4 regions of the Faecalibacterium sp. 3 genome follow, and region 1 is predicted to be linked to each of the others. Evidence: a T-box and tRNA genes for the amino acid it is inferred to sense, from the RefSeq annotation. Region 1 holds a T-box; the other regions hold tRNA genes.
What was found. The T-box of region 1 lies ahead of ACNSPV_RS02490 (valine--tRNA ligase). A T-box ahead of a tRNA ligase gene usually reads a tRNA of that ligase, here a tRNA-Val.
Positions count from the first base shown of each region.

Region 1 (7,499 bases):
GTGAGATCTTGAAAAAACGCCCGCTGCTGTTCGATGGCGGCATGGGCACCTATTATAAAGCAAAGCCCGGGCAGGAGTGTGAGCAGGCGAATCTGCTGGACCCGGAAGGAGTTCTGGCCGTGCATGGTGCGTATCTGGAAGCAGGTGCCGATGCCATCAAGACCAATACCTTTGGTCTGCCGCGGATGGCGGCGGCGGGAAATCCGCTGTGGGAGGCCCTGACAGACGAGGGATGGAGGCTGGCCGCACAGGCCGCTGCAAAGACCGGCGCTGCCGTGTTCGCCGATCTTGGCCCGGCCCCGGATACGGAATCGCTCCCGGCGGCACAGATCTATACAGCCCTTGCCGAGCGGTTTGCCGCATTGGGTGCAAAGAACTTTTTGTTTGAGACGCTGAGCAGCGACGCCGGTGTGGCCGAAGCCGCGAAGCAGATCAAAGAAACGGTGCCGGACGCCTTTGTGCTGGTGTCCTTTGCGGTGCTGCCGGACGGTTACACCCGTGAGGGACGGCACTGCACCCAGCTGGTGCGCAGCATGACCGCCTGCGGCGCAGTGGATGCCGTGGGCCTGAACTGCGTTTCTGCTCCCGGTGCCATGCGCACACTGGTGCAGCAGCTGGGCAGAACAGAGCTGCCCCTGTCTGTCATGCCCAACGCAGGCTACCCGGTGGTCACCCGCACCCGGGTGCAGTATCAGGGCAGGCCGGAATATTTTGCCCGGGAGCTGGTCGGCCTTGCCGCCGAGGGTGTGCGCATTCTGGGCGGCTGCTGCGGCACTACGCCCGCCCACATTGCGGCCCTGCGCACGGCGCTGGATGCGCTGCCGGAGCAGCTGCCGGTGGCAGCGGCAGCGCCGGTACCCGCTGCCGCAAAGCCGGTAGTGGAAATGGACGATGCCTTTCTGCGCAAGCTGAACGCGGGCAAAAAGGTGATCGCTATTGAGCTGGACTCCCCCAAGGACGCCGACCTGACGGGCTATCTGGAGGGGGCCCGCCGCCTGCAGGCTGCCGGGGCCGATCTTTTGACCATTGCAGACTGCCCCATTGCCCGGGCACGGATGGATTCCTCGCTGGTGGCCTGCCGGGTGCACCGGGAGCTGGGGCTGAACGTGCTGCCCCACATGACCTGCCGCGACCGCAACCTGAACGCCACCAAGGCCCTGCTGCTGGGCCTGTATGCCGAGGGCGTGCGGGAGGTGCTGGCCATCACCGGCGACCCCATCCCCACCGCAGAGCGGGACGAGGTGAAGAACGTGTACCAGTTCAACTCCCGCAAGCTGGCGCAGTACATCGTCTCGCTGGCAGGCGAGGGTCGGGAAATGCCCTCGCCCCTCACCGTGTTCGGTGCGCTGAACCTGAACGCCCGCAACTTTGATGTGGAGCTGCGCCGTGCACAGGAAAAGCTGGAGAATGGCATGAGCGGCTTCCTCACCCAGCCGGTGCTCTCGGCACAGGCGGTGGAAAACCTGAAAAAGACCCGGGAAGCGCTGGGCAGCAGGGCAAAGATTTTGGCGGGCATCATGCCGGTGGTGAGCCAGCGCAACGCCATCTTCATGGAGAACGAGGTCAACGGCATCCATGTGGACGCTGAGATCGTCGAGCGCTTTGCCGGGCTGGACCGTGCGCAGGGCGAAGAGCTGGGACTGGAAGTCTCGGTGAAGGCTACACAGGCCGCAGCGCCCTATGCAGACGGCTTCTACCTGATGACCCCCTTCAACCGCATCGCCCTGATGGAGCGGCTCATTGCCCGGCTGAAAAAGGAAGGAATTGCAGATTAAAATGGCCGACGCGTTCGCTCTGGGACGGGTTGTGGCTCCCAGCGTATGCTACGGCCCTTGAGCGGGCCTTGCATTCTGCTGGCCACGGCCCCAACAACTCCTCTCTGTTTCTGCCACAGGCAGCGGTCGTCGTTGCATCTTCAGCGGAAAAATATTTTTTATATTTGCGTTTGTCGTGGCCTGCGGGCCACTCCAAACGCGCTTTCACGAATAAGGCCCAAACCGCAAGAGGCAGCAGGATAAATTCTTTTGAAGAAAAAGTAATTGACAAATCGCACAAAAAACGCTATATTCTTTTTATAAATGCGTTGAAGAAGAGTGCGCACTGCATTTGCCGTTCAGAGAGCCGGAGAATGCTGCGAATCCGGTACGGTCGGGCGGTGTGCTGTCACTTTGGAGCAGGAGCGGTGAGCTGAAGAGCAAGCCGCTCTCGGAGCTGTCCCACGTTACCGGGGCATCAAGGGGCGCAGGATGCTCTGCGCAATTTGGGTGGTACCGCGGTTATTACAGCCGTCCCATGGAACGTTCCGTGGGACGGCTTTTTTTCGTCCCACTTCATCATTTTTTACTGGGAGGACCCTATGAAAGAACTTGCAAAACAGTACGATCCCAGCCAGGTGGAAGACCGCATCTACCAGTTCTGGCTGGACGGCGGCTACTTCCACACGAAGGCAGACCCCGACAAGAAACCCTACACCATCGTCATGCCGCCCCCGAACGTTACCGGTCAGCTGCACATGGGCCATGCGGTGGATAACACCATGCAGGACATCCTCATCCGCACCAAGCGGATGCAGGGCTATGCCGCCCTGTGGGTGCCCGGCACCGACCACGCCTCGATTGCCACCGAGGCCAAGGTGGTGGAGGCCATGCGTGCCGAGGGCCTGACCAAGGAGATGGTGGGCCGCGATGGTTTTCTGGACCGTGCATGGGCATGGAAGACCAAGTTCGGCAACCGCATCGTCAGCCAGCTGAAGAAGCTGGGCAGCAGCTGCGACTGGGAGCGCGAGCGCTTTACCATGGACGAGGGCTGCTCTGAAGCCGTCAAGGAAGTGTTCGTGCGTCTGTACGACAAGGGCCTGATCTACCGCGGCAACCGCATGGTCAACTGGTGCCCCCACTGCAACACCTCCATTTCTGACGCCGAGGTGGAGTACGAGGAGAAGGACGGCAGCTTCTGGCACCTGCTGTACCCGGTCAAGGAGACCGGCGAGATGCTGGAGCTGGCTACCACCCGTCCCGAGACCATGCTGGGCGATACCGCTGTTGCCATCAACGGTGACGACCCCCGCTATGCCCATCTGCACGGCTGCCATGTGGTGCTGCCCCTGCTGAACAAGGAGATCCCCATTGTCTGCGATGAGCACGCCGACATGACCAAGGGCACCGGTGTGGTCAAGATCACCCCCGCCCACGACCCCAACGACTTTGAGGTGGGCCTGCGCCACAACCTGCCCATCGTGCGTGTGTTCACCTATGACGGTCACATGACCGGCGCTGCCGACAAGGCTGCTGCCGATGCTCTGTTCGCCGCCGGCAAGAACACCATCAACGAGCCTGAGGTGCTGGACTGCGGCAAGTACGCCGGCATGACCACCCTCGAGGCCCGCAAGGCCATTCTGGCCGATCTGGAAGCAGGCGGCTTCCTGAAGGAGATCGAGCCCCTCAAGCACGAGGTGGGCACCTGCTACCGCTGCCACTCCACCATCGAGCCCATGGTGTCCAAGCAGTGGTTCGTCAAGATGGAGCCGCTGGCAAAGCCCGCCATCGAGAGCGTGGAGAAGGGCGAGATCAAGTTCGTGCCCGAGCGCTTCACCAAGAACTATATGAACTGGATGAAGAACACCCGCGACTGGTGCATCAGCCGTCAGCTGTGGTGGGGCCATCAGATCCCGGCATGGTACTGCGATGACTGCGGCGAGACCGTGGTGGCAAAGTCCGCTCCCTGTGCCTGCCCCAAGTGCGGCAGCGCAAAGCTGACCCAGGACCCCGATACGCTGGATACCTGGTTCTCCTCCGCTCTGTGGCCCTTCAGCACGCTGGGCTGGCCCAATGAGGAGAGCGAAGACCTCAAGTATTTCTATCCCACCAACACCCTCGTCACCGGCTACGACATCATCGGCTTCTGGGTCAGCCGCATGATCTTCTCCGGTCTGGCCTACACCGGCAAGGCACCCTTCAGCACTGTCTGCATCCACGGCATCGTGCGCGACAGTCAGGGCCGCAAGATGTCCAAGAGCCTTGGCAACGGCATCGACCCGCTGGAGGTCATTGCCCAGTACGGCGCAGACGCCCTGCGCTTTATGCTGGTGGACGGCTCCACCCCGGGCAATGACATGCGCTATATCGAAAAGAAGGTGGAGGCTGCCCGCAACTTTGCCAATAAGCTGTGGAACGCTACCCGTTTTGTGCTGATGAACCTGCCCGAGGACTTTGAGCCGGGCCTGCCCAGCGAGGAGATGCTGGACATGAGCGACAAGTGGGTGCTCACCAAGCTGAATCAGGTGGCCGGTGCCATGACCGACAACCTCGACCACTACGAGATGGGTCTGGCCGCTGCCAAGATCAACAGCTTCATCTGGGACGTCTACTGCGACTGGTTTATCGAGATCGCAAAGCCCCGCCTGAATTCCGGCGACGCACAGCAGGCCGACACTGCCCGCCGCGTGCTGGTGTATGTGCTGGATAAGGCCCTCAAGCTGCTGCATCCCTTCATGCCCTTCATCACCGAGGAGCTGTATCAGGCTCTGCCCGGCTCTGCCGAGACCATCATGACCCAGAGCTGGCCCACCTTCGATGAAGCTCACAACTGGGCTGACGAAGAGGAAGCCTTTGAAAAAGTCATGGACTACATCAAGGCCGTGCGTACCATGCGCACTGAGATGAATGTCCACCCCGCCAAAAAGACCAGCATGATCATCGAGACTGCCGATGCAGCACCCTTCCAGAAGGCACAGGTCTATCTGGCAAAGTTCGCCTTTGCCACCGATGTGACCTTTACCGAGAAGTATGAGGGCAGCACCGACGGCATGGTGCAGGTGTCCACCCACGCTGCACGCGGCTTCATCCCCATGATGGAGCTCATCGACCGCGACAAGGAGCTGGCACGTCTGAACAAGGAAAAGGCCAAGGCCGAAAAGGAAATGGCCATGTTCGCAAACCAGCTGAACAACCCCAAGTTTGTGGAGCGCGCTCCGGCGGCACTGGTGGAGGAGATCCGCAATAAATACGCCAAGAGTCAGGACAAGCTCGCCAACATTGAACAGAGCATCAAGGCTCTGGGCTGATTTGAGCGGGGGTCGTCATAGCAGCGCACAGTGCGCTTTTCCGTGGGTCGCTGCAGGGCGGGTGCTCTTTACTCTTGCCCTCCTTGGCTGCATCGTGTTCATCTTTTCCAATTCCATGAAGATCGGCGAGGTCTCTCAGGGCTCCAGCGGCCGGGTGCTTGCCCTGCTGCAGGGAGTGCTGCGCCGTCTGGGCCATCCGGCCCTTGCCCAGCGCCTGACGGATCACATCGTGCGCAAGCTGGCGCATTTCTGCGAGTATACGCTGGAAGGCTTCCTGCTCATGCTGTGCATGCGGGTGTACACCCGGAGCTACATCTGGCACATCAGCGTGCCGCTGCTGGGCGGCGTGCTCACCGCACTGGCCGATGAGACCATCCAGATCTACTCGCCGGGCCGCAGCAGTCAGGTCACGGATGTGTGGCTGGACTCTGCCGGTGTGCTGGCAGGCATCCTTGCAGCGCTGGTGCTCATGGCGTTGTGCGGGCTGCTGTTTCATCATCGTAATAAGGAGTAACCAATGACCATCGAACAGGCAAATCAGTATTTTGCCGCCCTGCCGGACGGCTTTGCCTCCACCGAACAGCTGCGCACCGCGTTCACCGCGCCGGTGCAGAAGGTGCAGTTTGTGGGTGTGGCGGGCACGGCGGGCAAGACTGTGGTGGCCCGCCTGCTGGCGGCCATCCTGCACGCACAGGGCATCCATGCGGGTCTGTATCATGCGGGTTCCCGCCCGCTGTCGGAGCGCATCTGCATCGATGATGCTCCGGTGGACGAGGGCCTGCTGGCCTTGACGGCAGAAGCTCTTTCCGCCGCCGAGGCTCTGCCCCGGGACGCAGCAGAGCTGGCAGCAGCGGCCAACTGCTTTGGCGCAGCGGGCTGCACGCTGGCCGTGGTGGAGCTGCCGGATGCGGGCCTTGCCGAAGCGCTGCCCGGTATGCCGGTGTGCGCCGTCACCTCGGTCGGCCCGGACGGCGTGAGCCGCTCGGTGGAGCGCCTTGCCGCACTGGCGGCAGGTGTCATGCGCAAGGGCAGTATCTGCGTCACCGCGCCGGAGCAGCCTAAGGCAGTGCTGAGCGAGCTCATTGTAGCCGCAGGAAAATGCGGCTGTGAGCTGGTGGTGCCGGACCCGGAGGATATCACCTTTCTGGAAGCGGAAAAGTTTGCCAGCAAGGTGGACTACGGCGGGTACACTGTGCCGCTGGCCTTTCTGGGCCGTCACGCAGCAGGCAACGCCGCTGTGGCTGTGGAGCTTTCGCTGGCGCTCTGCCGCAAGGACTTCGACATTACAGATGAAGCCATTCTGGAGGGTCTGGCGGCGGTGGAAAACCGCAGCAGCATCCGGGTGGTCTCGCAGCGCCCGCTGGTCATTCTGGATGCCTGCCGCACTCCGCAGCAGGCAGCAGCTCTGCTGCGGGTGCTCAACATGGCCAAGGTGCGCCATATGAGTGCCATCATCGGCCTGACCGAAGAAGAAGGCGCCGAAGCATTCTTCTCCGCGCTGGAGACCGGCCTGACCCCGGAGGAACAGAAGAAGGATAAGTCCACCATGCCCGGCATGAGCGAGAATCCCTTTGATAAGGTGTATCTCGTCACGCCGCAGGGCACGGATACTGCTCTTACCGAGCGTCTGACCGAGAAGGCAAAGTATCACTTTGATGCGGAGCTGTGTGCCACTCTGGCCGAAGCGGTCAGACTGGCGCATGCCAACACCCGCCGCGGACTGCTGGTCTGCGGCAGTGAGGCTGCCGCACTGGAAGCTGCCGAACTGCTGGCAAACAGCTGAGCCGACACGCTTCCCTAAAAAATAAACGAAAGATCCCGTACACTGGAACTATGTGTACGGGATCTTTTATTTTGCAAAGGAGATGGACAAACCATGGCAACGGTAAGCTTCAGCCCGGCGGGCGAAGTGCTTTACGCCTATCTTGCAGGCGAGATCGACCACGATGCAGCGCAGAGCTTGCGCATCCAGCTGGATGATGCACTGGTCAGCCGCACCCCGCAGACCATGATCCTGGACTTTGGCGGGGTGGGATTTATGGATTCATCCGGCGTGGGGCTGATCCTGGGCCGTCAGCGCATTGCCCGCACGCTGGGCACGGCCCTGCGGGTGCAGCACACACCGTCCCAGATGGCAAAGGTGCTGCAACTGGCCCGCATCCCCTGTACGGACACAGAACAGAAGGAGGAATGACCTTATGAAAGCGGAAAATACGACAAAGCTCCAGTTCGACTCCCTCAGCGTGAACGAAAGCTACGCCCGGGGCGCTGCGGCAGCCTTTCTTGCCCGGTACGACCCCACCGTGCCGCAGCTGGCCGACATCAAAACGGCAGTGTCCGAAGCGGTGACCAACTGCATCGTCCATGCCTACCCGGATCACATCGGGCCGGTGGTCATGAGCATCGCGGTCTATCCCGGCCGGGAGGTGCATATCAC
Region 1 covers NZ_JBLWFN010000001.1:538,018-545,516, reverse strand. The annotation lists gene ACNSPV_RS02495 (bifunctional homocysteine S-methyltransferase/methylenetetrahydrofolate reductase) at 1-1,775, shown strand, start outside; T-box leader at 2,075-2,296, shown strand; gene ACNSPV_RS02490 (valine--tRNA ligase) at 2,357-5,062, shown strand; gene ACNSPV_RS02485 (VanZ family protein) at 5,124-5,576, shown strand; gene ACNSPV_RS02480 (folylpolyglutamate synthase) at 5,580-6,845, shown strand; gene ACNSPV_RS02475 (STAS domain-containing protein) at 6,939-7,256, shown strand; gene spoIIAB (anti-sigma F factor) at 7,261-7,499, shown strand, end outside.

Region 2 (7,499 bases), 310 kb from region 1:
GGGCGTAGATCACGGCGGTCATGGTTGCACCTCCTTGGCGTGTATTCGACTTGCCTTTATATTATCGGGTCAAGCGCAGCTTGTCAACAATCTGCGAGCAGATTGAAATGTGCAAATTGCGAAACGCAGTGAAAAAGCTGAGAGCAAGAATCGTCCCGTGGCCACAAATTTTCAATTCTTGAAAATTTCTTGTCCATCCGGGACTTCACTTCTTCAACTCATGTGAGTTTCCGAAGTGCTCTTGTTGGGGCGTGCCTGCCCCAAACCCTGCTGGAACGAGTACGGCAAACTGGAATTTATAGTCCTCTCAAAACCAATTTGCTTTTTCTTCTCGAAATACGGGAATATCACTATCTCGATATGGATTGTAATTATGAAGATTGCAACCAAACTCTTTTAATGATTTTATTTTGTTATCCTGTGTCCATACAATTAAAGATATTCCGTCAAATTCTTCAACATTTCCATTATTCATTTTGCTTTTAAAATACCACTCCACGATTGTTTGATTGCCTTGATGAAAAAATTGCTTAATCTCCCAGACAAGAACACTTCCGCGTGTATTCCATTCGTCAAACCAGTGCTTTACCGTTTTGCGGTTTTCATATTTAGGACTCCAACTCTCAGTATATACAACATCATCTGTAAAAATATTGTCAATTCCTAAATCTGCTTTCTTAATCCACATATCAAACCATAATCGGATAATTTTTTCTCTCTCGTTCATAAAGTACCTCCATAACTTCCGATTTACTGGGCTAAGCCGAGTATACCACACTCCACCATGAAAGAACAGCCCGATATAGTGAAATTTTGCCATTTTTCTGCGTACGTGCGTACACAATCCGCAGGGATTCTAAGGGGCTTGACCCCTTAGCACACGGACTTTGGAACAAAGTCTAGTGTGTTACACCTTGCCAGAGGTGTACAGGCTCCCGGTACGCACGTACGCAGCAATTGCCATCAATGCGCCATATAGATGGCGATCAAGTTCGCACAAAGCGAACTTGATTCCTCAAAGCAAAAGGCAGGATACCACCGTCATAGTGATACCCTGCCTTTGCTCGTTTAACGCTCTGTGTAGTCCTTCCGCAGAATTTCCGATAAACAAAAAACGTACCCGAACCCTTTCTCATAGAGAATTGGGTTCGAGTACGAACTGTTTGGTGGAGAATTAGGGACTCGAACCCCAGACCCCCTGCGTGTGATGCAGGTGCTCTAACCAGCTGAGCTAATCCTCCATATTTTGTTTCGTGCGTTCCGAACTGGAACGTGATTATTATAGCACGGCCTTTGCCAAAATGCAAGCCCTAATTTTAAAAAAATCACACTTTTTCTTTTTACTTTCCGTTGCCCTTCGGGGCAAAATCGTGTATACTGAATGCGGAAACCTTTCCTTCCGGAAAAGAGGTACAGAAAAATGTTGACACTTCGTGGAATCATCACGCTGATCGTTCTGGTCATCCTGTTTGCACTGGCCGTTGTATGGATCTCCAAGCAGGGCGGCTGGAAGGGCGAAGGCTGCGGCGGCAACTGTGCATCCTGTCACAGCCGCTGCGAAAACCCGGACCCCAGCAAAAAGCACTGAAATCCATTTCGCAAGCAGGGCGCGTCAAGGCAAAAAGCCGTTCCGGCGGTGTGCCATGCTTATGGAACCGGTATCTCAACTTAAAATGCCCTCGGATGCTGCCTGCTGGCATGCTCCGGGGGCATTCGTATTCTTCAGCTGTCTGTTTCACGGTAGAACACGCCGCGCTCGGCCGCGTACACCGCCACGGTGCTCAGCAGGTCCTGCTGGGCTTTTTTATAGGTCGTACGCCCGATGTGCAGCCGGTCCATGACATCGTCCTCTGTGCGGTGCTGGACATAGCGCAGCTCAAACAGGTCGGCGCGCAGCGGGTCGTGCTGGCGGTAATAGGTCAGGCTCTCTTCGATCGCAGCGCACCAGCTGTGTTCCACCGGATTGCGCGCCCTCTGCCGCATCCCGTACCGATACAGCGCCAGCCGGGTTTTATTTCTCTGCTCGTTTGTCACACTCTCCCCTCCTTTTTTCATCCGCACGGCGCGCCAGCGCCTCGCGGCGGTTCTGCTCTTCAAAAAAGCAAAGGTCCCGCTCGTACATGCTCAGGCCCAGCACTGCGCTGAGCCGTTCCGCTTCGTTCAGCTTGAACTGCGTGTGGCCCTGCAGTTTTTGTCCCAGCGCGTTGGGGCTGATCTGCATTGCCCGTGCCACATACTGCAGCTTGTAGCCGCTGGCACGAATGTACTCCCGGATCATCTCTGTATTTGCCATGTTCCTCTCTCCTTTTTGTATTTGCATCGGCGTGTAACAATCTTTGGTTGTAGTATATTCCTGTATTGATTTATTGTCAACACATTTTTCCAAATCCACCGAAAAAAGTTGATTTTAATGCAATTATCTGGTATACTGAGGGCAGCAGACCTTCACTTCAACAAACAACCATACGTTTATAAGAGAGGTTTTCCATGTCTGAATTATCCACCCGCCTGCGCCTGCGCCGCAAAGAGCTGGGCCTTTCGCAGGAGGAGCTTGCCCAGCGCATGGGCTACCGTTCCAAATCCTCCATCACAAAGCTGGAAAAGGGCGTCAACGACCTGCCACAGGCCAAGCTCGAGGAGCTTGCTGCCGCGCTGGAGACCACTCCCGCCTACCTGCTGGGGCTGGATGCGCCCTGTCCGCCGCCGGGCTTTGAGCCGCTGCCTGCCATGGTGCGGGTCCCGCTGATCGGGTCCATCGCCTGCGGCACGCCCATCACCGCAGAACAGAACGTTGAACGCTATATCGGCGTACCCGCCGCGTGGCGGGCCGACTTTGCCCTGACCTGCCACGGCAACAGCATGTCTCCCACCATCTGTGATGGGGATATCGTATGCATCCGCTGCCAGCCGGAGGTGGAGCAGGGCCAGATCGCAGCGGTGCGCATCGGCAGCGAGGCCACCCTCAAGCACTTCCATCGTCAGGGGAGCACCGTGATGCTCATTGCCGACAACGCTGCCGTCTGCCCGCCGATGGTCTACACCGGCCCGCAGCTGGAAGAACTGCACATCGAGGGCCGGGCCGTCGGCCTGTGCCGGGGGCTGTGAGCCGCCTGCAGTCGTTCAGGCACGTTTCATAAAAGAAGGAGGCTTCTCATGTTTTTCTCCCGCAAAAAGCCTGCCCATTCTTACGACCCCGCCACCCAGCAGCCTGCACTGCGGTGCAGCATCTGCACCGGGGAGCAGGTGGCCGGTTTCATCTCCCCGGATGGCCATTTTGAGGACGTTCAGCTCATCCGCACGTCTCAGGAACTGGACGCATTCCGGACACGGTACGGCATCCCGCCGGAATGCCCCCTGAAAAAGATCTATTAAAAGGAGTTCGCCATGCCAACTGCACCCAAAGAAATGACCCTGAAGGTCATTGCACATATCCACACGGCCTTTCCCACCAAGTTCGGCATCCCACGCCAGAGCGGCCTTGTAGAGGAGCTGCGCGGCGAGGTGGTGTTCACACCGGAATACCGCAGCGCCGACGCGGTGCGCGGGCTGGAAGATTTCAGCCACATCTGGCTGGTGTGGCAGTTTTCCGGTGCAGTGCGGGACAGCTGGTCTCCCACCGTGCGCCCGCCCCGTCTGGGCGGCAACACCCGCATGGGCGTGTTCGCCACCCGGTCGCCCTTCCGGCCCAACCCGCTGGGCCTTTCCAGTGTACGGCTGGAAGCCATTGAGCACCGGCCGGACGTGGGCCCGGTGCTCATCGTACGCGGGGCCGACCTGATGGACGGCACCCCCATCTACGACATCAAGCCCTATATCCCCTATGCCGACTGCCACCCGGACGCCGCCGAGGGCTTCACGGGCCAGACCCAGTCCCACCATCTGCAGGTAGCGTTCCCGCCGGAGCTGCTGGCACAGGTGCCGCAGGCTGACCGTGCCGCCCTGACCGGTGTGCTGGCAAACGACCCGCGCCCCTCCTACCAGCACGATCCCCAGCGGGTGTACGGCATGGAGTTCGGCCCGCTGGAAGTCCACTTCACCGTGGACGGGGAGCTTCTGACCGTGACCGGCGTCTGCCGCCGCTGAGGGGGCCTGTCTATGGAACTGCGGAACATCAACACCTTTTTGCACATTGCAGAGCTGCACAGCTTTTCCCGCACGGCCCGGCATCTGGGCTATTCCCAGTCTGCGGTGTCCTCCCAGATCGCCCAGCTGGAGGCCGAGCTGGGGGCCCCGCTGTTCGACCGGGTGGGCAAGACGGTGCGGCTCACCGATGCAGGCCAGACCTTTCTGGGCTACGCCCGCACCCTGCTTGCCACGGCCCAGCAGGCACAGGCCGCGCTGCAGCCCGCAAAGCAGATCAGCGGCAGCCTGCGCATCGCACTGGCGGATTCAGTCTGCTCCACCTTTCTGCCCGGGCTGCTCAAGCGCTACCATGCCCTGTGCCCGCAGGTGGAGCTGGTGCTGTGCACCACCACGGCAGACGGGATGCTGCAGATGCTGGGCACCAATCAGGTCGATCTGGCCTACACGCTGGATCAGCCCCTTTTGCAGCCGAACCTCGTTCTTGCCGCCGACGTGCCGGAACCGGTGTGCTTCATCGCACCCTCCGGCCATCCGCTGGCCGGGCAGGCAGAGGTCTCGCTGGAAGAGCTGACGCAGCAGGAGTTTCTGCTCACCGAGCGGGGCATGAGCTACCGGGACGCGCTGGACCAGTGCCTTGCGGCCCGCGGACTTGCCGTGCACCCGTATCTGGAGCTGGGCAGCGCCGCCCTGCTGTGCCAGATGGTGGAGCAGGGCATGGGGCTTTCCTTTTTGCCGGAGTACATCGTGCGTCCGGCGCTGGCCGCAGGGCACCTTGCCCGGCTGAGCGTGCCGGACTGTGCCGTGGAGATGCACCGCCAGCTGTTCTACCACCGGGACAAATGGCTCACACCTCAGATGAAGGCTTTTATCGAATTGGTGCGCCAGCCCGCCGCCCCCACCTGAAAGGAGTGCTTTATGCACAAGCCAAAGATCCTCTTTTTTGACATTGACGGCACCCTCATCGACATGCAGAAAAAGTGCATCACACCGCTTATGCTCTCCACCCTGCACAAATTGCAGGCAAACGGCATCCGGCTGGCCATTGCCACCGGGCGTTCGCCCATGACGGTGCCGCTGGAAGAGTTCCCCGGTGTGCAGTTCGATGTGTTTATTACCTTCAACGGCTCCTACTGTTATGATAAAGACCGGGTGCTGTTTGCCAGCCCCATCCCCACAGAGGACATCCGCACCCTGCGCCGGAATGCCGCCGCGCTAGGCCGGCCCATGTGCCTTGCCACCGAGAGCCGCCTTGCCGCAAATGGCACGGATGCAGACCTTGCCGATTACTGCGCCATTGCAAAGATCCCCGTGCCCATTGCAGAGGATTTTGACGCACTGGCCGCAGGCAAGGTGTACCAGATCATGATCGGCGGGCGCGCCGAGGAATATGGCCGCCTGATGCAGGATGTGCACGGTGCCAAGATCGCCGCATGGTGGGACCGCGCCATGGACATTATCCCCACCGCAGGCGGCAAGGGCACCGGCATCGCCCATGTACTGGCGGCTTACGGCATCGACAAAGCCGACGCCATGGCCTTTGGCGACGGCAACAACGATCTGGAAATGTTTGGCGCCGTGGGTACCGGCGTGGCCATGGCCAACGGCTCGGACGCATTGAAAGCCTCAGCCACAGACATCTGCGGTGCCTGCGCGGAGGACGGCATCTATCATTATTGTGTAGAGCATGGGCTGATTGAAGCATGAACAAGCGAGGTGTGCTATGACAGAGGAAGAAAAGCGGGAACAGCTCCGACAGCTGGCAGGCAAAGTTTCGGCCTGCCATTTGTGTAAAACGATTTATTCTTCTCCCGGCTATCGGAAGGGCGACCATTTGTGTCATGCGCCATCGGCCGATCCATCCGTTATCAATCACTGGAACACTTGGGTGAGAAATTACAATCCCGATATTCTGATCGTCGGGCAGGATTTTGGCAGACTTGACAGCCCGATCACGAACTTCGATTCACCAACAGACCGCCGGATCAAAAAATTTCTGGGGCCTTATCTGAACCGTTGTTTTTTCACGAATGCCGCCTGCTGCTACCGTCAGCGCAATAATTCCGGCCCTGTCAACGAAAGTTGGCTCACCCTTTGCGTCAGCCAGTTCTTCCGGGATGAGCTTGAAATTCTTGATCCCAAAATCATCATTGTTTTAGGGGAAGCTGCTTTTCGTTCACTGGCCTGCTGCCGGAACAGTCTGCTGGCCTTGCCGCAGGATCCCATGCCTGACACTTCGTTCCGCAGCCTTGTAGACAATACCGCTCTCGTCGAACTGCGGCTTTTGGATCGATCCGAGCAGGTAGAAAAAACTTATCCTGTTTATCCGGTCTACCACCCCAGCACCACTCGCAACCGGGATGATGATCTACAGAACCATGATTGGCAGCGCATTCTGTCTCGATTGAACAAACCCACCTAAACGAAAAACCGCCGAAGGTTTCTTTCCTTCGGCGGTTTCTCTTATGATAGGAGGATCAAAAATGATCGTCGCTAAAATGTTTAGTTCAGGATGGTCAGCTCGGTCTCGACGTCGAACAGGTGGACCTTGTGGGGATCGAATGCAACGCGGACGGTGTCTCCGTTGCGAGCCTTGGAGGTGGGAGCCACACGAGCGGTCATCTTGTTGCCCTTGTACTCCAGATACAGGTAGATCTCAGCGCCCATCATTTCGGAGACGTCCACCTGAGCATCCAGCTGGCAGTCAGTGTGCTTTGCCATAAACTCGGGCTCGTCGTCGATATCCTCGGGACGGATGCCCATCTTGATCTTCTTGCCGACGTAAGCATCCAGCTTGCCGTCTGCGGTCTTCTCCTTGGGCAGGGGGATCACGTCGCCGCCCAGGTCAACACCGTACAGGTCGCCCTTCTTGATCAGGGTGCCGTCCAGGAAGTTCATCTGGGGGCTGCCGATGAAGCCAGCAACGAACATGTTGCAGGGCATATCGTACAGGTTCTGCGGGGTATCGACCTGCTGGATGATGCCGTCCTTCATAACAACGATACGGTCGCCCATGGTCATAGCCTCGGTCTGGTCGTGGGTAACGTAGATGAAGGTGGTAGCCAGCTTCTTGTGCAGCTTGATGATCTCGGTACGCATGGAGGTACGCAGCTTAGCATCCAGGTTGGACAGGGGCTCGTCCAGCAGGAAGACTGCCGGGTTACGAACCATTGCACGGCCCAGAGCAACACGCTGACGCTGACCACCGGACAGAGCCTTGGGCTTGCGGTCCAGCAGATGCTCGATCTCCAGGATCTTGGCAGCCTCGTGCACGCGCTTGTCGATCTCGTCCTTCGGGGTCTTGCGCAGCTCCAGACCGAAAGCGATGTTCTTGTAAACGGTCATGTGGGGATACAGAGCGTAGCTCTGGAACACCATGGCGATATCACGATCCTTCGGGGGAACGTCGTTGATCAGAC
Region 2 covers NZ_JBLWFN010000001.1:849,330-856,828, forward strand. The annotation lists gene ACNSPV_RS03910 (recombinase family protein) at 1-22, opposite strand, end outside; gene ACNSPV_RS03915 (nuclear transport factor 2 family protein) at 308-727, opposite strand; tRNA gene ACNSPV_RS03920 (tRNA-Val) at 1,165-1,241, opposite strand; gene ACNSPV_RS03925 (FeoB-associated Cys-rich membrane protein) at 1,421-1,588, shown strand; gene ACNSPV_RS03930 (hypothetical protein) at 1,723-2,034, opposite strand; gene ACNSPV_RS03935 (helix-turn-helix domain-containing protein) at 2,012-2,293, opposite strand; gene ACNSPV_RS03940 (LexA family protein) at 2,488-3,105, shown strand; gene ACNSPV_RS03945 (aspartate dehydrogenase) at 3,154-3,372, shown strand; gene tsaA (tRNA (N6-threonylcarbamoyladenosine(37)-N6)-methyltransferase TrmO) at 3,385-4,083, shown strand; gene ACNSPV_RS03955 (LysR family transcriptional regulator) at 4,096-4,986, shown strand; gene ACNSPV_RS03960 (Cof-type HAD-IIB family hydrolase) at 4,999-5,787, shown strand; gene ACNSPV_RS03965 (uracil-DNA glycosylase family protein) at 5,804-6,502, shown strand; gene ACNSPV_RS03970 (ABC transporter ATP-binding protein) at 6,583-7,499, opposite strand, start outside.
Region 2: it has a tRNA-Val gene. The T-box ahead of ACNSPV_RS02490 (valine--tRNA ligase) is inferred to sense a tRNA for this amino acid. The anticodon was not compared.

Region 3 (7,499 bases), 480 kb from region 1:
TCCTCCATGTAGTGGGTGATGGACACCACGGTGATGCCCATATTCCTGTTCAGGTAGTGGATGGTCTGCATCACCTGCTCACGGCCCCGGGGGTCCAGCATGGCGGTGGCTTCGTCTAATATCAGACAGTCCGGCCGCATGGCAACCACGCCCGCAATGGCAACGCGCTGCTTCTGGCCGCCGGAAAGGTTGTGGGGCGCGCGCTCGCGGTACTCATAGATGCCGGCCATCTTCATGGAGTCGTCCACGCGGCGGCGCATTTCCTCCGGCGGCACGCCAAGATTTTCCAGTGCAAAGGCAACGTCTTCCTCCACCACGGTGGCAACGATCTGGTTGTCCGGGTTCTGGAACACCATACCCACGGTCTGGCGGATATCATAGATCTTGTCATCGTCTGCGGTGTCCATGCCCTCCACGTAGACCTTGCCGCTCTCCGGCAGCAGGATGGCGTTGAAGTGCTTTGCCAGAGTGGACTTGCCGCAGCCGTTGGCACCCAGCACGGCCACAAATTCGCCGCGCTTTACTTCCGTTGAGACACCGTCCAGTGCGTAGACCGGCTGGTCGCTGTCGTAGCGGAATTTCAGATTTTGTGCTGTTAAAATCGTCTCTTCCATTTGTGTTTCTCTTTCTGGTGGTGCGCCCCTCTGAAAGGGGCTGTACCCCATTCTATATCATTTTCAACACCACACTGCGTGTGGTGTTGAAAATCTCTTGCTTTTTATATTACTCTTCCCAGATGGCCGTTGCGCCGCAGGGCACCACGCCGCCGGTGGCAGAGACCGGCAGGCCGATCTCATCGCAGGAGGTCTGCCCGCCAAAGCGGGGCACCAGTGTGGTCTTGAGCATATATTCCATGACCGCCGGGGACAGGCCGGTGGTGTAGCTGTTCACTGCAAAAAACAGCGGCGTATCGCTCAGCACTTCCTCGCACTGGCTGATGAGGTCGTAGATGCAGTCCTCCAGCTTCCAGATCTCACCGCCGGGGCCGCGCCCGTAGCTGGGCGGGTCCATGATGATGCCGTCGTAGGTGTTGCCGCGGCGCTTTTCGCGGGCAACGAACTTGGCACAGTCGTCCACCAGCCAGCGGATGGGCCGGTCGGCAAGGCCGCTTGCCACGGCATTGTCCTTGCCCCACGCCACGATGCCCTTGGAGGCATCCACATGGCAGACGGTGGCACCTGCCGCCGCACAGGCCAGCGTGGCACCGCCGGTGTAGCCGAACAGGTTCAGCACCTTTACCGGGCGGCCTGCGGCACGGATCTTTTTGGCGTACCATGCCCAGTTGACAGCCTGCTCCGGGAACACGCCGGTGTGCTTGAAGCCGGTGGGGCTGACGATGAGGGTGAGCTTATCCTCGCCCTCGCCGCAGCTGATCTTCCACTTTTCGGGCAGACGGCGCTTGTATTCCCACTCGCCGCCGCCCTGATTGGAGCGGTGGTACACCGCATCTGCCTTTGCCCACAGGGGGCTCTGCTTGGGCGTTTTCCACACCACCTGCGGGTCCGGGCGGATGAGGATGGTCTCACCCCAGCGCTCCAGACGGTTGCCGTCGGTGGCATCCAGCAGTTCATAGTCTTTCCAGGTATCTGCAGGGCGCATGGCGTCCTCCCTTCTTTTACTGTCCCAGAATGCGTTTGTTGATCTTATCCACGATGCGGTCGGCGCAGCGGTGGATGGCATCCAGATCCTGGCCCTCCACCATCACGCGGATCTTCGGCTCGGTGCCGGACACCCGCACCAGCACGCGGCCCATGCCCATAAGCTTCTGCTGCTCGTTCTCAATGAAACCGGCCAGCACCTCGTCCTCTTTATAGGCTTTTTTCTGGGCGGCGTTGGCGGTCACATTCACCAGCACCTGCGGGTACTGGGCATAGATCCCGTTCAGTTCGCTCATCTTTTTGCCGCTCTCCGCCAGCAGCTTGAGCAGCTTTCCGGCGGTCAGCTCACCGTCACCAGTGGTGGCATGGTGCAGCAGGATCACATGGCCGCTCTGCTCACCGCCGATGGCAAACCCGTTCTCGCGCATGTTTTCCAGCACATAGCGGTCACCCACGGCGGTCTTTTCGGTGTTGATGCCCTGTGCCTCCATGTACTTGATGAAGCCCAGATTGGACATGACCGTGACCACAGCGGTGTCGCCGTCCAGACGGCCTTTTTCCTTCATGGTCATCGCCAGCAGGGCAATGATCTTGTCGCCGTCCATCTCCTGACCCTTTTCGTCGCAGCCAAGGCAGCGGTCGGCGTCGCCGTCAAATGCAATGCCGCAGTCAAAGCCGCCTTCCACCACGGCCTTTTCCAGATTTTCCAGATGAGTGCTGCCCACACCCCTGTTGATGTTCTGGCCGTCCGGTGCAATGCCAAGGAAGGTGCACTTTGCGCCCAGACGGGGGAACAGCTTCTGCGCCACAGCGGCAGAAGCACCGTTTGCACAGTCGATGCAGACGTTCAGGCCGGTCAGGTCGCCGTGGATGGACTCATACAGGTGATCCACATAGTCCTGCAGGCCGTCGTCGCGGCGGTAAACACGGCCCACCTCGGCACCGGTCTTCAGCTCGATGCCTGCACAGTCGTTGTCGATGTAGACCTCGATCTCGTTCTCCACCTCGTCCGGCAGCTTGTAGCCGGTACCGGCAAAGATCTTGATGCCGTTGAACTCCATCGGGTTGTGGGACGCCGAGATCACGATGCCGGCATCTGCATTGTATCTGCCCACCAGATAGGCCACAGCGGGCGTGGGCAGAACGCCAAGGCTCTCCACATCCGCACCCACACTGCACAGACCGGCTGTCAGGGCTGCTTCCAGCATATCGCCGGACTGGCGGGTGTCCTTGCCGATCAGGATGCGCGGACGGTGGCCGGTGCTGCCGGTCAGCACCGCGGCGGCGCCGCGGCCGATCTTCATAGCCAGTTCACAGGTCAGGTCTGCGCCCGCTACACCGCGCACGCCATCGGTTCCAAAGTATTTTCCCATAATAAAACCCCACTTTCTATAGAAAGAAGAACCCTCTCAGTCAATGCCTTGCGGCATTGCCAGCTCCCCCAAAAGGGGGAGCTTTTTGGCATCTTTTGGTTTTTCGCTCATGAAGCTCTCCCTTTGGGAGAGCTGTCGAACGAAGTGAGACTGAGAGGGCAAGCCCGTTTATCTCAGAACAAACTCTGCTGCCCGTTCTCTTCGGGCGCGCCGGTCTCCGGCGCTTTCAGGCCCAGATGCTCGTAGGCCAGCCGGGTGGCACAGCGGCCCCGCGGCGTCCGGGTCAGAAAGCCCATCTGCATCAGATACGGCTCACACAGGTCTTCCAGCGTGACGGCCTCCTCACCCAGAGCCGCCGCCAGCGTTTCCAGACCCACCGGGCCGCCGTTGTACATTTCAATGATGGCACGCAGCAGGCTGCGGTCCAGTTCATCCAGACCCAGCGCGTCCACGTCCATCCTCTTGAGGCCCATCAGGGCCACGTCCTGATCGATGATGCCATCGCCCAGCACGGTGGCAAAGTCGCGGATGCGCTTCAAAAAGCGGTTGGCCACGCGGGGGGTGCCCCGGCTGCACTTGGCCAACTCGTATGCGCCCTCCGGGGTGATGGGCTGATCCAGAATGCCTGCCGAGCGCTGGATGATGCGGCTCAGCTCGTCCGGGCCGTACAGCTCCAGTTTGAGCAGCACGCCAAAGCGGTCCCGCAGCGGGCCGGTGATCTGGCCCGCACGGGTGGTGGCCCCCACCAGCGTGAACCGGGGCAGATTGATGCGGATGCTCTGGGCGCTGGGGCCCTTGCCGATCATGATATCCAGCGCATAGTCTTCCAGCGCCGGATACAGCACCTCTTCCACCTGCCGGGACAGGCGGTGGATCTCATCGATAAACAGCACATCGCCCTCCTGCAGGTTGGTCAGCAGGGCGGCAAGGTCGCCGGGCTTTTCAATGGCCGGGCCGCTGGTGATGCGGATCTGCACCCCCATCTCGTTAGCAATGATGCCCGCCAGCGTGGTCTTGCCCAGACCCGGCGGGCCGTAGAGCAGGATGTGGTCCATGGGCTCCCCGCGCCGCTTGGCGGCTTCCAGATAGATCTTCAGGTTCTGCTTGACCTTTTCCTGCCCGATGTAGTCTTCCAGATGCTGCGGGCGGAGGTTGTTTTCCTCGCTGTCCGCCGCAGTCATGCCGGGCTGCATCATTTTTGCGCCATACAGCGCGGTTTCGTCCTGCATCGTTTACCTCCTGCCTGCTGCCATGCCGCGCAGGGCCAGCTTGATGATCTCTTCCACGGGCAATGTTGCATCGATCTTGGAAACAGCCAGTGCGGCCTCGCTCTGGCTGTAGCCCAGCGATACCAGCGCCGCAATGGCCTGACTGCTGCTCTGGGCGGCGGGCGTCTGCGCAGAAGCCCCCGCCACATCCTCCAGCGAGATGCCGTCCACAAAGCCCTTGGCGACCTTGTCCTTCAGCTCCAGCACGATGCGCTGGGCAAGCTTGGGGCCCACGCCGGAAGCCGCCTTGAACGCCTTGTGGTCCCCCGCCGAGATCGCCAGCGCCACCCGCTCCGGCTCCATCACGCTCAGGATGGCAAGGCCCACCTTGGGGCCCACGCCGGACACGGCGGTCAGCATCTCAAAGCAGGCCTGCTGCTCCTCGGTGGCAAAGCCGTAAAGGCTCACATCGTTCTCGGTGACGCTCATCACGGTGTAGATGGTGGCTTCCCTGCCAACGCCGGGCAGTGCGCCCGCCACGCTGGCCGGGCACTGGGCGTAGTAGCCCACACCGCCGCAGCTGAGCACCACGGCATTCATGCTTTTTTTGACGATTTTTCCTGTCAGACAGTAGATCATTTGAAACCCTCTCAGTTTCTGTGTCGGCCAATTTTCCTCTGTTCAGCTCGCCCTTCGGGAGAGCTCCGGCACCGCGCCGCCGCAGGCGGACGGAACCGGTGAGAGGGTCAGATCGGCCCGGCCACACGGCGGACAAAGCGGTTGAGCTGGTTGCCGTTGGTGTGGCAGAAGGTGATGGCCATTGCCAGCGCATCGGCGGTATCGTCCGGCTTTGGCACGGCGGGCAGATGCAGCAGCACGCGGGTCATTTCCTGCACCTGCTTTTTCACTGCCTTGCCGTAGCCGGTGACTGCCTGCTTGACCTGCATGGGGGTGTACTCGTAGATGGGCAGGCCCGCCTGCGCCGCTGCCAGCAGAATGACCCCCCGCGCCTCGGCCACGCCGATCACGGTGGTCTGGTTGTGCTGGTAGAACAGCTTTTCGATGGCCAGCACCTCAGGCCGGGTGCGCTCGATCACCTCTTTGATGCCGGTGTACACCTCATCCAGACGCCGCTCGAACGGCACGCCTGCATCGGTGCACACCGCACCGAAATCCACCGGCGCAAACCGGTTGCCCCCGTAATCCACCACGCCCCAGCCCACGATGGCGTAGCCGGGGTCGATGCCCAAAACTCTCATGCTGCGATACCTTCCGATACTATTCCTATTATAACTTTATTATTATATCACAACAAAACAGTGTGAGCAACAGAAAGCCGCCGATCCTTTGCGCCGAAATCTGCGTTCCCGCGCAGAAAAGGCCTTTTTGAGACCGTAATTTCAAAAAAGTTTTATATTTTTTGCAAAAAAGGCTTGCTTTTTTGCAAAAGGTATGATAACATAAACAAGCTGATTTCGGCAAAAAACGGAATATGGACGGTTAGCTCAGCTGGTAGAGCATCTGCTTGACGTGCAGGAGGTCACAGGTTCGAGTCCTGTACCGTCCACCATACAGTTCGTACTCGAACCCGATTTTCTATGAGAAGGGGTTCGGGTACGTTTTTTGTTTACAAGAGGTTCTGCGAAAGGACTACTCGGAACAGTAAACGAGCAAAGGCAGGGTATCACCATGACGGTGGTATCCTGCCTTTTTCTTTGAAATCAAGTTATCATTGTGCGAACTTGATTGCCCTTATGGAGAAAATCATTTTACTGGTCTGCGCTTTCGTACATCTGGGTCGTTGTGCCGACCTGCTCCGTACCAGCGTTCTCGTCAATGGTCACATCGGCAGTGCAGCTTTCAATGGTGCTGCCCTCGGCGCGGCCTGCAACGGTACCGGGTGTAACGGCACCGTCAATGCTGCCCTTTACCGAGCAGTTGGTGATTTTGAAAACCGTCTCCTCACCGTAGTAGTACAGACCAGTACCCACAAGGCCGCCCACATGGGTGGCACCGTTTGCCTTGATGTTCACGGTCACATTGCAGTTGTCAATGACAGAGGGATAGTTTTTAGTGGAGAAGCCTTCCGTCTCAAGGCAGATATCCGGGTTGGAATGAGTACCCGCATAGCCGCATAAACCGCCAATGGCGTGACCGCCGTTTTCGCTCTCGATGGTCACATCAGCGGTGCAGTTGGTGATGGTGTCCATCATTTCCAGACAGCCACCGATGCCGCCCAGACCCACCGGCTCATTGCCGGTGGCTTTTACGGTGCCGGATGCGGTGCAGCTGTCGATGCTGCCGCCAAAGCTGCCGCCGACTACCAGACCGCCGCACTCGGCAACGTCTGCCTGGATGATCTGATCGGTAAAGTGATTGTCACCGATGACGACCACGGTAGCGCCCTCCACCGTGCAGTTGGTGATGGAGTTGTTGTTGCCGCCCACGATGCCGCCGACACAGTTGTTGCCGGTAATGGTGGAATCACCTTTCAGTGTGACGTTGTCTACAGAGCCCATGTTGTAGCCCACAACACCGCCAATGGCCATGGAAGTGCCTTCCGTTACTGCGACCGTGGCATTTTCCAGTGTCAGATTTTTCACCTCACCGCAGCTTACGCCGAACAGACCGGCACCGCAGTTGTAAACATCCGAAGTATAGTTCAGGTTGGAAATGGTATGGCCGTCGCCATCAAAGGAGCCGAGGAACAGGGTGGAGTGTGTTTCCATGTCGTTCATGTTGCCGATGGGAGCCCACTCGACGCCAGACAGGTCCAGATCACTGGTCAGCTTGAAGGAAACACCGGCATAGCCGCCCTGCGAGCCATCGTTGACGTTGGAAGCAAAGGTCAGCAGGGAATCTACGCTGTTGATCTGGTAGGGGTCTTCCTGCGTGCCGGAACCACCGTCATAGTTGGCGGAAACAGCAGTGGTGCTGATGGAAGAAGCTGCCGCAGAACTTGCGGCAGTGCTGCTTGCGGTACTCTGGGCGGAAGAACCTGCACAGCCTGACAGGAGAGCGGCGGCGAGGCATACGGCAATCACGCCGGTTTGAATTCGTCTCATAATGGAATATCCTTTCTTTGTTAGTTTCTTCTAACCAGAAAGTATAACAAAACAAAGACGGTCTGCCACTCCGAACCGTCAGGAAACATCCAATTCGGACGGCGAGTTTCGGAACAGAGTGGGGCTTATGCCGTATTCCTTTTTGAACGCTTCCGAAAATTTGCTAGGGTTATCATAGCCGAGTGTAGCTGCGATCTCGGTCACACTGCGGCTTGTATCCTGCAAAAGGACGCGGGCGGTCTGCATCCGGTAGGT
Region 3 covers NZ_JBLWFN010000001.1:1,016,711-1,024,209, forward strand. The annotation lists gene ACNSPV_RS04720 (energy-coupling factor transporter ATPase) at 1-614, opposite strand, end outside; gene ACNSPV_RS04725 (class I SAM-dependent methyltransferase) at 724-1,599, opposite strand; gene glmM (phosphoglucosamine mutase) at 1,616-2,971, opposite strand; gene ruvB (Holliday junction branch migration DNA helicase RuvB) at 3,145-4,200, opposite strand; gene ruvA (Holliday junction branch migration protein RuvA) at 4,204-4,818, opposite strand; gene ruvC (crossover junction endodeoxyribonuclease RuvC) at 4,926-5,438, opposite strand; tRNA gene ACNSPV_RS04750 (tRNA-Val) at 5,674-5,749, shown strand; gene ACNSPV_RS04755 (GLUG motif-containing protein) at 5,949-7,244, opposite strand; gene ACNSPV_RS04760 (helix-turn-helix transcriptional regulator) at 7,323-7,499, opposite strand, start outside.
Region 3: it has a tRNA-Val gene. The T-box ahead of ACNSPV_RS02490 (valine--tRNA ligase) is inferred to sense a tRNA for this amino acid. The anticodon was not compared.

Region 4 (7,499 bases), 370 kb from region 1:
CCCGGCATACAAAATGGACGGCTGCTTTTGTTCAGGCAGCCGTCCACAATGAGAGGTGCTTCGCGCAGGGCCTCAGCTCCGGTATTCCGCCGGCAGCTGATCCATGGTCTGCCACTTGTCCATGGCTTCTTCCAGCTTCATGCCCTTGGCCACTGCATCGCGGCGGCAGGCATTGACCGCCTGGATCTCCTTCATCTTGGCACCGGTCAGGGTATAGCCCTTCATGGCGATGAGGGTAGCCGCCCATGCCACCATGGGAATGATGCAGAACAGCACGATGACCACCCAGTTCATGCCCGGGGTGTAGGGATCATACTGGGTGGGCAGGCTCTGCAGGCCCACAAAGCTGACCGCAATGCCCACCACGGTAGCGGACAGGCTGGACACCAGCTTGTCCACCAGACTGAACAGGGTGCCCATGATGCCGGGGATATACTTGCCGCTGCGGTAGGTCTCGTAGTCGGAGCAGTCGGCCACCATGGGGATGGGCATATCGGCAGTGGCGTAGTAGGCACCGTAGCCGATGCCGAAGAAGGCGATGAACAGGATGGTGTACAGATTGATGGAAAGGCCATTCTCGCCCAGAATGGACAGGGTGAAGGCATCGCCGCGGCCCCAGAGCAGCAGCAGCACCAGCACGCCCACATAGCACACCAGTGCCACGCTGACGTACTTCATCAGGCTGGCCTTCTGTCCTTCCTTCTGGCTGGTGCGGACGGTGAGCAGGAAGAAGGGCACGCTGCACACATAGCATCCACAGAGAAGCTGCGCAGACCCACCCGGGTGGTCACTTCGTCCACCGGCTGGCCGTCCTGCAGCAGACGAACCACGCAGGTGTACAGGTAGGGGTCTTTGACGCCGTTCCACAGGTGGGGAGCATCCAGATGGAGGGAAGCATTTTCGCCTTCGCCCTTTGCAACGGTGCGGCCCTCGGTGTCCAGCAGCTCCACCGTCACGGTGCCGCTGCCTTCCACCAGCGTTTCCACCCGGATGTCGGCGCTGTTCTCCTGCAGGGCCGGGGTGATCTTCACGCCGGTATCGCCAAAGTGTCCCAGTGCGATGTGGTTCTTGTTCACCACCAGCAGGCTCACATCCCGGTAGATGCCGCCGTAGAAGGTGAAGTCCGCTTTCTGGGGGTAAACGCGGTCGTTGACGCTGTTGTCCACCCGCACCGTGAGCTGGTTTTCTGCCTGCAGCAGTTCCGTGACCTCTGCCCGGAAGGTGGAGTAGCCGCCGTCATGGGTGCAGAGCTGCTGACCGTTCAGCAGCACGGCGGCGCTGGCGTTGACGCCCTCAAATTGCAGCCATACCTGCTGCTGTGCCGGGTCGTACACCGGTGCTGCAAAGCGGGTGCAGTAGGTGCAGCAGCCCCGCCAGTAATCGTTGCCGCCGTCCTGACCGTCCTTAGCGTTCCATGTATGGGGCAGCTCTACGGCGGTGGTAACGCCGTTCGGGCCGGTGAACTGCCAGTCCTTCATGAGCTTTGCAATACTACGCATCCGATTCCTCCTGTTTTTGCTGTGGTACAGTGATTTTTTGTTGCTTTCTGATCTTTGTCATTATTTTATCAGAGTGACCGTATTTCGCAAGATGCGTGCGAAAATCGGTCGTTTTGCGTGCGCATTCGGTTTTGAACTGCCAAATGTGAACTAATATATTTGTAAGTTTTTCACAAGCAGATGTATCCAACAAGCCGCAAAAAGAAAACCGCCGCAGTCCTTCCGTTTCCGGAACTTCTGCGGCGGCTGCCGTTCTCTTAACTTATTTTTGCAGTGGAAAGATGATCTTTTCCGAAATTTCGGCGTAATGGTTGCGCAGATCCCGGGAAGGGCGAGCTCTTTGCAGCTGACGGAAAGCACCCATAAAGCTCCCCCTGAGAGGAATGACTTCCCCCGGCCGGGGGAAGATGTCACCGCAGGTGACAAAAGGAGGAATCTGGACGCGAAGCGGCCTGAGAGGGTTTCTGTACTTGCAAACGCGAACTTGTCGGGGCGAGGCCCCTCCATCTTGCTGCCGCAAGACCGTTCGGTCGCTTAAAAGCCCCACTGGGGCTTTCATTGTTCCGCTTCGCTCCACAAACGCGAATTTAGCAATTTCTAATTTTTTTGACGTTTCGGTTCATTAAATGCCTGCCAAAGTGTTTATATAAAAATGCTTTTATCGCAGACATTTCTTGATGGTGTGCTTTTAGCAAGTCATCAGGCGAATCATAGACTCCAAAATCTTGATTAATTCCTTCACTCTGAATATATGTATTATTTCTATCAAAATCTATAATTAGATTTTTGAAGTCTTTTACGGCTACACCATAACCACAAAATGCACCTTTACAATCACTATTTTTTTCCTGTAATTTTTGTAAATACTTTTTATCAAGAATAAACGCCTCTAACTCATACCATCTATCCTCAAAGTAAACTTCAACCCAACTATGAAATACATTTTGTGGTGCATTTCTATAGACAATCCCTGTCATTGCTCCCTTTTGTAATTTTTTATCAATGGTGAATCCATGTACCCTGCAAGGAATATTGCATGCCCTTAGTATTGCCATAAACAATGTTCCTTTTGTATTACATTGTCCATAACCATCTGCCAAAACCTTTGATGCAGGAACATTATCATCAATATTATATCCAAACAATATTTCATCCCTAACAAAATCATAAATCGATTTTAAGCGTTCAAATTCATTTATATTTTTCCATCGTCTTTCCCGAATTAACTGCTGTATGTTTGCGTTGGAATAATTTAACATTTTTGTTTCTTTTAAATATTTGTCCATAAAGCACCTTCACAAATTCCGATTTGCTGAACTAAGCCGAGTATACCACGCCTTGTTAAGAATATCAAAAGGCAGGATATCGCCCTCATGGTGATACCCTGCCTTTGCTTGTCCCAGTTCTCGTCCTGTACCGTCCACCACAAAACGGCAGTCATCCCGGTAGACATTCCTACGCATTGGGAACCGCGCACTAAGCAACAGCAACGGGTTGCGTTTGCTGATTTTTCTTCAGCCCCTTGGCAGGGCTTTGAAAAATCCGAACGCTGCCCCAACAACTCCTCCCTGTTTCAGCCGCAGGCTGCGGTCGTCGTCGTTGCACTGGGGTGTTTGTTGCCCCGCCTGCGGCGTGGCCGTGCTGTTCGAGTCCTGTACCGCCACCACGAAAAAAGTCCCCAGACCTTTTGGTCTGGGGACTCGTGGTGGACGGTACAGGACTCGAACCTGTGACCTCCTGCACGTCAAGCAGATGCTCTACCAGCTGAGCTAACCGTCCATAAGTCATATCGACTTGAATAGTTTACCACAGCCTGTGCAAAAAAGCAATACTTTTCTGTGATTTTTTATTTTTCCACCTTCAGCGACCTGCGGACGATATCATACAGCACCGGCTTCATGGCCTCGATGTCATCGGGCTTGCCTTCCAGCACGCTGGAATAGCACACCGACATGCACATGCTGCCCAGTGCCGTGATGCGCTGGTAGATCTCCCGCTCGGTGCGGCCGGCCATTTCCGGGCTGGTCAGCACCGCGTTCAGCAGCTTGCGCATCAGCGGCTCGGCTTCGCGGCTGGCCTCGATCTGGTCCAGCCCCGGCCATATGAAGTTGTGCTCCAGAAACTTGAGCACCAGCGTATCCTTCCGCAGCGCTTCGATGATGTGGTCGATCACCGCCACCATCTTGTCCGGGAAGTTTTCAAGCTCTGTCTGCTTTTCCACCGCTTCGCACGCATCGCTCAGCAGCTGGTAGCTCACCCGGCCCAGCAGCGCCTGCATCACCGCACCTTTATCCTGAAAATACAGATAAAAGGTGCCCTTGGCCACCTTGGCCCGGCTGGTGATGTCCTCCACGCTGGTTTTTGCGGCACCTCGCTCCAGAAACAGATCATAGGCTGCCTCCAGCAGCGCCCGGCGCTTCTCCTGCTTTTTGCCCTCCACGGTACCCATAGTCCCTGACGATTCCTCTTTTCCTCTTGTTTTCTCTCGCTCGTTCGTGCTGTATCAATATTTTAGCAGTCCGGGCAGGATAGCGCAAGGGCCAATTCTTATACAATTTCAGGCAGTTGATAAGAAAACTGACCTCTGGTCATTTTTTGTTCTTGACACCCGGTCCGGCATGATTATAATAGATTTTGCTTAGAAATGACCGAAAGTCATTTTACTAAGATTCTTTAACCAAACCACTTTCTATGGAGGGTTCTCATGAAAAAGATCGCACAGGGCATCGTGCGGTTGCGCAAGCTGATCTTAACAGTAGCATTCCTGCTGTTGATCCCTTCCGCGATCGGCGCGATCGCCACCCGCATCAACTATGACATCCTCACCTACCTGCCGCAGGATCTGGATTCCATGATCGGCGAGGTAGCCCTTGAGGACGATTTCCATCTGGCCTCCACCGGTATGATCACGGTAGAGGGCCTGCCCACAAACGAGCTCATCGCCATGAAGAAGGATATCGAAGCCGTTCCCGGCGTCACCCAGACCTTCTGGCTCAGCGATGTGATCGACCCCAGCATCCCCACCGAGATGCTGCCCGCCGATGTGCAGCAGTTCATGTTCGGCAAGAACGATTCCACCATGCTGATCGTTCGCTTTGACGCTCCCAGCGCCAGCGACGAGACCATGGAAGCCGTCGCTCAGATCGAAAAGCTGCTGCGCAAGGACTGCTTCTTCGGCGGTATGAGCGTCATCCTGCAGGACACCAAGGCACTGGTCAATCAGGAAATGCCCATGTACATCCTGATCGCCGTGGGTGCCAGCCTGCTGGTGCTGTTCCTTTCGCTGGAAAGCACCATCACCCCGCTGCTGTTCATGCTGGGCCTTTTGTTCCCCATTGCGTACAACTTCGGCACCAACATCTTTCTGGGCCAGATCAGCTACATCACCGAAGCACTGGCCACCGTGCTGCAGCTGGGCGTCACGATGGACTTCTCCATCTTCCTGCTGCACCGCTATCAGGAAGAGAAGGAGCTGCGCTCTTCCAACGAGGAGGCCATGACCAGCGCCATCTGCAAGACCATGACCTCCATTTCCGCTTCCAGCCTGACCACCATTGCAGGCTTCCTTGCACTGTGTGCCATGCGCCTGACGCTGGGCCGCGATATCGGCCTTGTCATGGCAAAGGGCGTTGCCCTCGGCGTCATCTGCACCGTGGTCATCCTGCCCTCCCTGATCCTTACCTTTGATAAATGGGTGGAAAAGTACAAGCACCGCACCGTGATCCCCAAGCTGAAAAAGCTCAGCTACTTTGTTTCCAACCACTCGGTGCCCATCGTGGTCGTCTTTATCCTCGTCCTCATCCCCTTTGCCATCGCGCAGAACAAGACCGAGGTGTACTACACCCTGTTTGACTCCCTGCCGCAGGACCTGACCGGCATCGTGGGCACCAACAAGCTGGGCGAGGACTTCGGCATGACCACCAGCCACTTTATTCTGGTGCATGACGACCTGACCGCCACCGAGGTGAGCGACCTGTGCGATGAACTCAAGGACGTGGACGGCATTACGCAGGTGGTGAGTCTGGATTCCATCACCGGCCCGGGCTTCCAGACCGAGCTGCTGCCCGACAGCATCATGGAGATCCTGCAGTCCGGCGGCTACAAGCTGATTTTGGCCAACAGCTCCTATAAGACCGGCACGGATGCCATCAACAACCAGCTGGACGAGATGATCGGCCTGATCAAGAACGTAGACCCTGAGGGCGTCATCACCGGCGAGGGTGCCATGACCAAGGACCTGATCGAAGTGGCAGATGTGGACTTCAAGAACGTCAACGTCTGGTCCATCATGGCCGTTCTGGTCATCATCGCCGTTTCCTTCAAGAGCATTTCCATCCCGGCGCTGCTGGTGGCCAGCATTGAAGCCGCCATCGCCATCAACATGGGCATCCCGTACTTCACCGGTACGCAGCTGCCCTTCATTGCCAGCATCGTCATCGGCACCATCCAGCTGGGTGCTACCGTGGACTACTCCATCCTGATGACCACCCGTTACCACGAGGAGCGCGCCTTTGGCCGCACCCCGAAGGAAGCCGCCCAGCAGTCGCTGGAGCACTGCAGCCAGTCCATCCTGACCAGCGGCCTGACCTTCTTTGCCGCCACCGTCGGTGTGGCTGCCATCAGTAAGATGGAGCTGCTGAAGAGCATCTGCCTGCTGATCTCCCGCGGCGCACTGATCAGCATGGTGGTCATTCTGGTGATGCTGCCCGCAGCCCTGATGCTGTGCGACTGGATCATCCGCCACACCACCCTCAAGTGGATGATACCCGAATCCGCCAACGCCAAGAAGTCTGAAAAGGAGTAATTGCGTTATGAAAAAATCGCTTCGTTTCGCCAGTGCGGCGCTGGCTCTGACACTCGCCGCAGGCTGCGCCATGCCTGCATTTGCAGCTGGTAAGAGCAGCTTTTCCAAATCTGAGACCGTCTATGCCGTGATGAACGGCGACGGCTCCATCAAGAACACTACCGTCAGCGAGCACCTGTACAGTGCCTCCGGCCTGTCCGGCGTCACCGACAAGACCACCCTGACCGACATCCAGAACACCGAGAGCGATGCCGAGTTCACCCAGAACGGCGAAGAGCTGGTCTGGAACACCGAGGACACCGATGTTTACTACAAGGGCAATACCGACAAGGCCCTGCCCATCGATGTGAAGGTGACCTACGCTCTGGACGGGCAGGAAGCTGCGCTGGAAGACCTCATCGGCAAGAGCGGCCATCTGACCGTGACCGTTGCCCTGAAGAACAATGAGACCGGCACCGTGAACGTGAACGGCAAGGACCGCACCATCGTCACCCCGCTGATCACCGCTGTGGGCGTTATTCTGGGCGGGGATGCTTCCAACGTGACCGCAGAACACGGCATGGTCGAGAGCGCCGCCAAGAGCAGCGTTGCCGCCTTTGTCACCCTGCCGGGCGTGAAGGATTCCCTGTCCGGCCTGCTGCCCGATGAGGTGGACAGCATCGAAGACTATCTGCAGGATACCGTTACCGTTGAGGCAGATGTCACTGAGCTGACCTGCCCGCAGGTCATGGTGGCCTGCGCCACCAGCACGGCCGCTCTGGGCACGAGCAACGTGTTCGACCTGAGCAGCATCAACGACCTGACCGACGGCATCAACCAGCTGAACGACGCCATGAGCCAGCTCATGGACGGCGCTTCCCAGCTGGTGGACGGTACCTCTCAGCTGGCAAACGGTGTTCTGGCCCTGCTGGACGGTGCCAACACCCTGAACAACGGCGCTGCCGCTCTGGACGACGGCCTTGGCCAGCTGACCAACGGTCTGGACACCCTGAGTGCCAACAATGCAGCACTGAACGCCGGTGCCCAGCAGGTGGCGGACGGTGTGCTGGCTTCTGCCAACAAGACCCTGAAGGAAGGCGGCCTGATCGACGAGGACATGACATGGTCGAACTACGAGGCTGTGATCGACAACATCCTCACCATGAACGATAAGACCCTCGCTGCCGGACGCCGCAAGATCGTGCGCACCGTGTGGG
Region 4 covers NZ_JBLWFN010000001.1:910,898-918,396, reverse strand. The annotation lists gene ACNSPV_RS04235 (MFS transporter) at 73-678, opposite strand; gene ACNSPV_RS04230 (glycoside hydrolase family 2 protein) at 678-1,499, opposite strand; gene ACNSPV_RS04225 (transglutaminase family protein) at 2,087-2,785, opposite strand; tRNA gene ACNSPV_RS04220 (tRNA-Val) at 3,203-3,278, opposite strand; gene ACNSPV_RS04215 (TetR/AcrR family transcriptional regulator) at 3,346-3,948, opposite strand; gene ACNSPV_RS04210 (efflux RND transporter permease subunit) at 4,204-6,303, shown strand; gene ACNSPV_RS04205 (hypothetical protein) at 6,311-7,499, shown strand, end outside.
Region 4: it has a tRNA-Val gene. The T-box ahead of ACNSPV_RS02490 (valine--tRNA ligase) is inferred to sense a tRNA for this amino acid. The anticodon was not compared.